One region of the Blautia sp. AF19-13LB genome, then DNA from elsewhere that is predicted to be linked to it. Evidence: riboswitches for the same ligand, from Rfam matches in the RefSeq annotation. Region 1 holds a riboswitch; each other region holds the start of a gene.
The links. Region 1 has a riboswitch for thiamine pyrophosphate ahead of DWX32_RS14680 (energy-coupled thiamine transporter ThiT). Riboswitches for the same ligand answer to the same signal wherever they lie in the genome.
Positions count from the first base shown of each region.

Region 1 (3,275 bases):
CTCGGTCTCCGGTCCGAAGTTTCCAAGGTATACAACAAGTGCATCACACTCTGCTTTTTTCAGGTCTTCGAGTGCGTTCATCATGTCGATTTCATTCTCGACGATGATTGGACATTCGTAGATTTCTCCGTCGTATGCTTTTACGACTGCTTTTCTTCTGTTCTCGGAAAGGCTGTTCGGGAAGCAGTCACGGCTTACTGCAACGATACCTAATTTGATTTCCGGTGTATTGTTGATCATTTTTGAAGATCCTCCTTTTTTTGGTTTTCTTGGTTTTTGGTTTCTTTTTATGTTCAGAACTGCTCTTTTGGGGCAGTGTTTCTGATTTCTGGTTTTGTCTCTGGTTTTATTTTACCGAGAGGTTTTCTCCTTTGATGCCTGCTACGCTTCCAGCGATGTTTGCATCCGGGTGGCTTAAGAGCCATTTGTTTCTGGCGAAGAGCAGGTCGTCTTCCGGGGTGTGTTTTTCTTCCAGGGTGATGTCGGTATTGGTTCCTTTTGGAAGGACTACGACGCATTTGAAGCCGCTGGCTGCCACGTTGCATGGTGCGTAGTGGAGGGTGGTTGCGTAGACTTCAATGGTGGTTCCGGCCGGGATTAAGAAGGCCTCCATTTTGGATGAGTCGTAGGTGTGGTCTTCGGTGATGTCCTGTTCTTTTCCGAGGATCAGGATCAGGTCGGTTACGGCGATGTTGATTTCGCTGTCGCGGTGGTATTCTACGGCGTTCAGTAAATGGTTGTGGCCGTTGCAGTAGCCGATCTGGATCGGCATGCCGCCGTAGAGGCTGTCGGATACGGACTGGGCGCTTTTGCAGGCTTCGAGGCTTTCAATGGAAGGCTCGTAGACTACGTCGTCGGGACATGGGGTCTCGGACATGGCGGTGATGATGTCGCTGACGTCGAGGTCTTTGATGACTTTGCCGTACTGGCGGAATGCTTCGTCTGTTACTTTCAGAATCTGCATTGTGTTGGTGCTCCTTTCGTACAATTAGTTTAATGATTGAACTAATTGTAATATAGCACTTGTATGTACTTCTTGTCAACATGTATTTGGATGAAAAAACGGGTAGGTTGACAAATAAGGGGGAGGTTGGTATACTTTAATACGTTAAAATAATAAGACGCTAGGGGAGCCTTTGGCTGAGAACGTGGGACAGGGATAAGCTCACGGACCCTCACTACCTGAACGGGATAATTCCTGCGTAGGGAAGCTGGAACGTGGTTTCGGAGGTGATTCGGGACTGTGTTTTTATGTGAGCCCCTCCAAGCGGAATGCGAAGGAGGTTTTTTTATGAGTTTTTTTGTTACTGCTGACGGCGGACTGACGACGGCCGGTTATGTTGGATGCGTGGTGCTGATGGTGGCGCTGGTGGTGATTGCTTCGGTTCTTTCTGCTCAGAAGAGTAAGGGGACGGGAATGGATGCAAGGAAGCTGGCGTTTTGTGCGATGGGGATGGCGCTGGCGTTTGTGACTTCGTATGTGAAGGTGTTTGAGCTGCCGTACGGGGGATCGGTTACGTTGTTTTCGATGCTGTTTATTGTGCTGATTGCGAACTGGTATGGGGCGAAGACGGGTATTCTCGTTGGTTTTGCTTATGGACTGCTGCAGTTTATCCAGGGGCCGTATGTGCTGTCGCTGTTCCAGGTGTGCTGTGATTATGTGTTTGCGTTTGCGGCGCTGGGTGTGGCCGGATTCTTTGGAAAGAAGAAAAACGGGCTGCTGATCGGGTATATTGTAGCTGTGCTGGCGAGGGGATTTTTCCATACGTTAGGCGGGTATCTGTACTGGATGGATTATATGCCGGAGAATTTCCCGCAGTCTTTAAAGGCGCTGTATCCGATTATTTACAACTACAGCTATCTGCTGGCTGAAGGTGTGCTGACGGTGATTCTGATCTCGCTGCCGCCGGTGAAGAAAGCACTGCAGACGGTTGCAAGAACAGCACATGGTGCAAATTAAATAGAATTACGTGAAAAAATCCGGGAACGCATGATTTTGCGTTTCCGGATTTTTTACGTGGATATCAAAATTTACTGAGCACTCTCCTCTGCGGCTGTGTCGGCGGCGGAGCTCATGGGGGTGATGACGATGTTTTCTACGCCGATTCCGGTTTTGCGGGTTACGATGTCTTCGATCTGGGCACGCTGTTCCTCGGTTACTTCTTTCATCGGAACGACGATGTCGGCGGTTTCGCCGGTCAGGTTTACAACGACGTCGGTGAAGCCTTTGGCTTCGAGGAGGAGTTCAGTTGCTGACTCTTTTTCTACGAGTTCCGTCATTTCCACCATGCTCTGGACAGCGCTCTGGCGCTCGGTTTCGGAGAGGTTGGTATTGTTGATGATTTCATTTAAGGTGTCTTTGTTCTGGGAACGGATCTGTTCGCGGTCGATTCTGGCCTGGGCCATGTATGTAGATGCCCCGGCAAGGACTGCCTCTCCCGGCGTTTCGGTGACGGTCCGCGACGAGTCCCCTGCTGTGCCGGCATCCACCTCGTCGGTGATGTCGGTGTCCAGGCTGGAGATGTCTTTTAAAACGGTGCTGGCATCCGCCGTGGTTCCGTCTGCCTTCTCCTTCGTGGACAGGGTACTGTCAGCATAGTTGATGTATCCGGCGACGGCAATCATGATCGCAAGGGCGGTGATGATGACCTGATTTTTCCGGAATTTTTTCTTTTTCCCGGCCGTCTTTTTCGGCGATGGTGTCTCTGCCATTTTCTCAGGTGCATTCATTTCCTGTTCTAATTTTTCCACGCATTTGACTCCTTTACTTCATTTTGACTACTTTAATCTTATTTGCGCCCACCTGAAATAATGCCATCACGGCCTCCTGAATCTCCTGTATCGTCACCGGGTTTCCCCCGCCTTCTGCGATAACGAGCACGCCGCGCACCGCCGGGTACTCCTCGGAAACCACATACGGTGTCTCGGCTCCGTTCTGTGTCTTTTCATAGACAGTTGCCTCATCCTGCGACGAGGATGTAACGCTTCCGGTCTCCTCTCCCTTCTTGTTTTCCTCCGTTGTGCTCCGCGTTGGGACATCTTTTTCCACAATCTTTTTTCCTGTGGATTCCAGCGTCACCACGACGTGCACTGCGCCCACACCGTCCATCTGGGAAAGTGCGTCACAAAGGCGCTGTTCCATCTCCTCCTGCACCGAAAGTCCCGCATCCCCCGCCGGACGCGCAGCCGTCTCCTGCGGCTGTTCTGTCTCCTCACTGGTCTTTTTTGTTCCCGTCGGCAGCAGCAGGACAACGCCGATTGCCGCCAGCAGGAAG
Region 1 is NZ_QUGO01000015.1:46,473-49,747, reverse strand. Features, by position in the region: gene DWX32_RS14690 (L-fucose/L-arabinose isomerase family protein) at 1-237, opposite strand, end outside; gene DWX32_RS14685 (DUF4867 family protein) at 347-964, opposite strand; TPP riboswitch at 1,117-1,226, shown strand; gene DWX32_RS14680 (energy-coupled thiamine transporter ThiT) at 1,292-1,960, shown strand; gene DWX32_RS14675 (SpoIIIAH-like family protein) at 2,032-2,751, opposite strand; gene DWX32_RS14670 (hypothetical protein) at 2,765-3,275, opposite strand, start outside.

Region 2 (3,275 bases), on a different contig from region 1:
TGCTTTTGCGGAGAAATATGGAATTGGAAAAGTTTACGATGATTTCCATGAGATGTTTACCGATCCGGAGGTCGATGTCATTTATATCACGACGCCGCACAACACGCATCTTGGCTTTATGAAAGAGGCGATTGCCAATGGAAAACACATTCTCGTTGAGAAATCGATTACGCTGAACAGCGACGAGCTCGACGAGGCCATAGCGCTTGCAAAAGAAAAAGGTGTCATCATCGGAGAGGCAATGACGATTTACCATATGCCGATCTACAAAAAGCTGAAAAAATTTCTCGACTCCGGCCGTCTCGGCAGAGTCAATCTGATCACGATGAACTTCGGCAGTTTCAAAGAGTACAACATGAAGAACCGCTTCTTCAACCGGAATCTCGCAGGCGGCGCGATGCTTGATATCGGCGTATACGCACTCTCCTTCCTCCGCTGGTTCTTCGACTCCAAGCCGGATCAGCTCCTTTCCCAGGTAAAGCCCGCTCCGACCGGTGTGGACGAGCAGGCCGGCCTCCTTCTCACCAATCAGGAAGGACAGATGGCAAGTGTGATGCTCTCTCTCCACTCCAAACAGCCGAAACGCGGCATGGTTTCCTGTGAGAACGGATTTATCGAGATCATGGAGTACCCGCGTGCCTGGGAAGCAAAAATCACAGACGCTTCCACCGGCGAATCCGAAATCATCAAAGCCGGTGACAACGCCGATGCACTCGCCTATGAGCTCGCCGACATGGAACGCGCCATCAATGGAGATGCATCTGCCATGCACCTCGACTACACGAAGGACGTCATGGATCTGATGACCTCCTTCCGCAGAACCTGGGGCTATACGTACCCGGAGGAAGAAAAATAAAATTCGCACATCAAAAGCCCCTGCCCGGCACACATCAGATACCGGGCAGGGGCACTTCTTTTCACCTGCAATGCTCTGCAATTTTCTTTTTCAGTATTTCCGCATCAATCGGCTTTGCGATATGCACGTTCATGCCGGCCTCTTTTGCGGCCTGCCGGTCTTCAACAAAGGCGTTGGCGCTCATGGCGAAAATCGGAATGGAGGCGGCATCATCACGTCCATGACTTCCACGCATATTTTATACTTCATTTTACGCTGATATTATTTTCTCTTTCAACCCAAATAACATTACATTTCCAATATTTTGCATGTCTTTTTTATTTTTCTGAATTTTTTTAAAATCTTCCGTTTTTCTCTTGCACAATTGTTTTTATGCGTATATAATTGTCTGCAGAAAGCAAAGGGGAGCTCGCGTGCGAAGCGGGCTGAGAGTAGGATGCATCTCCTAGACCCTGAACCTGATTTGGGTAATGCCAACGTAGGGAGATACGATATGCACATTTTCTGCAGATATACCTCCACGTATATCTGCTTTTTTAATCTCTATGAACACATCATCAACAGGTTCTTCCAGTACCACAAGGGAATTTGCTTCTGCAAAAATACTCACACAGGAGGAACAAAAAATTATGTTAGGCACTTGTCTTGACAATGTCAGAAAAACAACCCCTCTCGTACACAACATCACAAATTACGTTACAGTAAACGATGTCGCCAATATTCTGCTGGCATGCGGCGCAAGCCCGATCATGTCCGATGAACCGGAGGATGTCGAGGATATCACCTCCATCTGCGGCGGTCTGAACATCAACATCGGAACGCTGCACAGAACGAGCATCGACGGCATGTACCGTGCCGGTGCAAAAGCAGCTTCGCTCGGCCACAAAATCCTGCTCGATCCAGTCGGCGCAGGCGCAAGCCACTTACGTACTTCGACCGCAGTCGGACTGATGGAAAAAATCCCGTTCACCGTCATCCGCGGAAATATTTCCGAAATCAAAACACTGGCACTCGGAAGCGGAACGACAAAGGGTGTTGACGCAGACGTTGCCGATAAAGTAACAGACGAAAACCTCGACAGCGCCGTTGCTTTTGCAAAAAACTTTGCGAAAGACCACAACTGTGTTGTCGCCATCACAGGAGCGATCGACCTCGTTGCCGATGCTGACACCTGCTACGTGATCCGCAACGGACGCGCCGAGATGGGAAGCATCACCGGAACAGGCTGCCAGCTCTCCGGCATGATGACCGCTTACCTCGTTGCCAACCCGGACGAGCCGTTAAAAGCCGCTGCTGCCGCTGTCTGCGCGATGGGACTTGCCGGCGAGATCGGCTGGAGCCATATGAAACCGGAAGACGGCAACTCCACCTACCGGAACCGCATCATCGACGCCATCTACCACATGGACGGCGAGACGCTGGAGAAAGGTGCAAAGTATGAAGTGCGATAAAAAAGGCCTGCTTTTATATGCTGTGACAGACCGCAGCTGGCTGAACGGCGAGACACTGTACAGCCAGGTGGAAAAGGCTCTGCAGGGCGGCGCAACGTTTATCCAGCTCCGCGAAAAAAATCTTGACCAGGATCACTTTATGGAAGAGGCACTGGAACTGAAAAAACTCTGTGCCGCATACCATGTTCCTTTCGTCATCAACGATAACGTGGAAATCGCAGCTAAGATGGATGCGGACGGCGTTCATGTCGGCCAGAGCGATATGGAGGCCGGCGATGTCCGTGCAAAGCTTGGCCCGGACAAGATCATCGGCGTTTCGGCACAGACCGTGGAACAGGCCATTCTCGCCGAGCAGCGCGGGGCAGATTACCTCGGCGTCGGCGCAGTCTTCCACACCGGTTCCAAGGCGGATGCGGAGGATGTCAGCCACGAAACGCTGACTGCTATCTGCAATGCCGTTAAAATCCCTGTCATCGCCATCGGCGGCATCACACGCGATAACGTGACGGAGCTTTCCGGCAGCGGCATCTGCGGCATCGCCGTCATCAGTGCCATTTTTGCACAGAAAGACATTGTTTCCGCAACGAAGGATCTGAAAGAACAGACTCTGCGCATGCTGGAAAACAAATAATTTTACGTAACCATTCATCCTCACACCAGGCGGCAGACTGGGGGCACCACTTTCTTTGTCGCCTGTCCAAAAAGAAAAGTAATGCAAAGGAGTAATTCTCATGGACGCGAAAAACATGAAAACAGCATTAACAATCGCGGGAAGTGATTCCAGCGGAGGCGCCGGCATTCAGGCAGACATCAAAACCATGATCACAAACGGAGTTTACGCCATGTCGGCAATTACCGCACTCACCGCCCAGAACACCACCGGAGTTTCCGGTATTTTCGATGTAACACCGGAGTTTCTGGCCGCACAGCTTGACGCCGTCTTTACGGACATCTTCCCGGACGCCGTC
Region 2 is NZ_QUGO01000010.1:140,208-143,482, reverse strand. Features, by position in the region: gene DWX32_RS12160 (Gfo/Idh/MocA family protein) at 1-856, shown strand, start outside; partial or broken gene DWX32_RS12155 (response regulator) at 918-1,073, opposite strand; TPP riboswitch at 1,248-1,359, shown strand; gene thiM (hydroxyethylthiazole kinase) at 1,486-2,307, shown strand; gene thiE (thiamine phosphate synthase) at 2,294-2,938, shown strand; gene thiD (bifunctional hydroxymethylpyrimidine kinase/phosphomethylpyrimidine kinase) at 3,054-3,275, shown strand, end outside.
Region 2: another riboswitch for thiamine pyrophosphate. It lies ahead of thiM (hydroxyethylthiazole kinase); the one in region 1 lies ahead of DWX32_RS14680 (energy-coupled thiamine transporter ThiT).

Region 3 (3,275 bases), on a different contig from region 1:
AGCCTCCTAAAATTGCCTGTTCTACCGCTTCTGTCAGGCTATCGCAGCTCATTAGTTGACGATCAGTAACAAGATAAAGTGTATAATCAAAGTTCATTTTGCACCTGCCTATTCTTTAGATAAACCATGCTGATACAATTCGTAGAAATGGTGCGTCGGGCCACAGCCTTTTCCAATCGCAAGAGAGTGTTCGATTGCCATTGTGACATAAGCCTTTGCAGATTCGACTGCAAGCGGAACACTTTTTCCCTTTGCAAGCTGGGAAGCGATTGCAGAAGAAAAGGTACAGCCTGTCCCATGAGTATTTTTCGTATCAATGCGGGATGTTTCAAAATGGTAGAAATTTTCTCCATCAAATAGGACATCAACAGCATTTCCTATATGATGTCCACCCTTGACAACAATCGCCTTACAACCCATGGCATATATTTTTCTTGCGGCAGCCTCCATATCTGAAACTGTGGAAATCTGCATATCCGCTATTTTCTCTGCCTCTGGAATATTTGGAGTAAGTACATCGGCAAGTGGAATTACTGTGTCTATCAAGGTGGAAACCGCCGTAGGATTCATCAATGGGCAGCCATTTTTGGCATACATAACCGGGTCGATTACAACATTTTGGGGCTTATATTGTAATAGTTTCTTTGCCACCGCTTTCATACATTCTGGTGTAGAAAGCATACCGATTTTTACTGCGTCCACTTCAATATCTTCAAATACGGCGTCAATCTGTTTTTCAATCATATCCGGGGTAATATCTTGGATGTCGATAACACGGCTGGTGTTCTCTGCAACAACAGAAACAATAACACTCATTCCAAATACACCGTGAGCAGAAAAAGTTTTCAAATCAGCCTGAATACCTGCACCTCCGCTGCAATCTGATCCGGCAATGGACAATACTTTTTTCATTTTGCATTTTCCTCCATTCTCTCGTTCCGATAGGCCATCTTCCAAAAAGCAAGCTCTAACAAACTTGCTTTTTCAAAAATATCAGCCAGATACTTTTTATTTGCTACTGATAACCCGGCACATTTATGCTCTGCAAAAGCAGACCATTCTTTGCAGCTTTCTGCATATTGTTCATCCGCATGATCTTTGATAAAGTCCCAATATCTTGACTGTCTGCTTGTAGGAACAGCCGCCAATTTGCGGAATATATAGCTGTAACTTAGCATACAGGGAAGAACCGCCATTAAAATTTCTTCATTCTTTCCATGTGACGCAATCTCAAACATGAAATCAATGTAATTTTGATTTTCAGGCAGAGGAGCGATCAGTTCAATATCATTATCCGTCATGCAAAATTGCTTTAGATAATCCAGACGCACTTCTGATTCCGTATCATTTACAAAATTCAGCATGGAATAGTAAAGCTGAATTTCTCTTAATGTATCAGCATGAAAAATTGCCTTGCCGTATATACGGGCATAGTTTTTCAGATAGATACTATCCTGAATCATATATCTCTTGAACTTTTCAAGAGGTAGCTTTCCAGTTTGCACTTCCTGCACAAATGGGGTAGCTGCACATTCTTCCCAAATGGGGATGTTGCGGGTTAAAATGTCTTTCATAAATGCCATGTTTGTTCCTCCTAAAATAAAAAAATAGAGCCTCTAAAACAATTAGAAGCTCTTTCAGACGCAATACGAGCGTAAGAAATTGCTTCCCTACGCCGGTATTAGCCGACAGGTCCAGAGGTCAGGTCTTACCTTTTTCAACTTGTTCAGTTCCCTCGCAAACACATATCATATCTTATTCAATTAAAAAGGACATTCCCAAAACAGAGAATGTCCAAAAAATACGAATCTGTATTCTTTAGCTCCCTGCGTTGGTATTAGCCAACAGGTTCAAACGGTCAGGTTTTAACCTTCTCAACTACAAGGTAGTCCCCCTGCTTGAGTATTATTATAGTTAAGAAGTCCAGGAAAGTCAAGGTCTATAGAATTCAAGTTAGCAAACCTTATTGACGGGATTTTTCTGTGCTGCGCTGCGGTTGTGGTGGGGAAGAAATCTCTAATAGGTATTCCACATTGGCCCGAACATTATGAAGTTCTTTCATATCATTTTTGGCCTGCTTATAGGCAGAATAGGCTTTCCGTTTTTGTTCCAGAAGATCGGTGTATTCCTCCCGGAGAGATTTGACAGAGGGGAGCTTTTTGATTCCCAGCTCGTCAAAATGATTCTTTGCCGCCTGGTGCAGCAGAATTTCAGCTTCATGTTCTGTTCGGAATTTTTTGCTGTACCCGGCTTTGCGATATTCTACATAGACAGCCCGCGTTTTCGCATAGTTTACGATCTGTTTTTGCAGCTCGGCATTGGCGTTCATTTTTGACTCCAGATCTTTGATCTGAACGGATAAGGTATTGAAATTAGTGGTAGTGGCGTTGGCTTTTTCCAGAAGATCCTCATAACCCATATCGCCATGTTCTTTTAAGTAGAGCACTGCCTGAGAAAGCTGCTTTAGGTTGAACACTTTTGCCCAGCGCTCATAACCAGGGCCCTTGCCGGAACGGATTGCAACTTCAATATCAACCAGCAATCCAACTTTGGAAACCGTTTTTTTAGAAAAGGCATGGCGGGGTTTTACTGTCCGTGTACCGGCAATCCGTTCTTTGATGGCTTGTTCTGTATAATCGCCTTTGAGCGTATCGCATCGGGTATAATTTTCTTGTCCCGGAACTCGGAACCGAAGATGTTTTCTTTCACGGTTGACTTCCAGCCCAGCAGTTTCCAGCTTCTGTAGAAGTTCCTCAAAATCTTTTGGCTTTTCCTCTAATGCAGCATCAATAGCAATGCGTATCTGCTCCTGAAAGGAAGGCTGCTTTTTATTTCCCAGCCATGTGCCATAATGCTCCCGGCTGGGTTTCGGATTTTCTACAATCGAAAGTCCATGCTCCAAACACAGCTTGTCATTCATTCGCCGGATTGCCCAGGTAGAACCCCAGAAGTTGCGAAATTTTTTCTGACAGTCCAGTGTAGTAGAGTTGATAATGATGTGATTATGGACATGGTGCTTATCCACATGGGTGCAGACAACAAAGGCATGGTTTCCTTTTGTGAGCTTCAGTGCCAGCTCCCTGCCGATCTGATTAGCTTCTTCTGGCGTAACTTCGCCGGGCTTAAATGCCTGACGGAGATGGTAGGCGATCACATCATCTGCACCCTGATTTCTGCCGGTCAGATTTGCATACTGTCGTTTGGACAGAAGAAACTCTGCATCAGCAAGCCGGGTATCACACTCATAGCCATAAATGAATTTTCCCAAATCGGTT
Region 3 is NZ_QUGO01000018.1:48,051-51,325, forward strand. Features, by position in the region: gene thiE (thiamine phosphate synthase) at 1-97, opposite strand, end outside; gene thiD (bifunctional hydroxymethylpyrimidine kinase/phosphomethylpyrimidine kinase) at 109-912, opposite strand; gene DWX32_RS15740 (TenA family protein) at 909-1,583, opposite strand; TPP riboswitch at 1,807-1,906, opposite strand; gene DWX32_RS15745 (relaxase/mobilization nuclease domain-containing protein) at 1,964-3,275, opposite strand, start outside.
Region 3: another riboswitch for thiamine pyrophosphate. It lies ahead of DWX32_RS15740 (TenA family protein); the one in region 1 lies ahead of DWX32_RS14680 (energy-coupled thiamine transporter ThiT).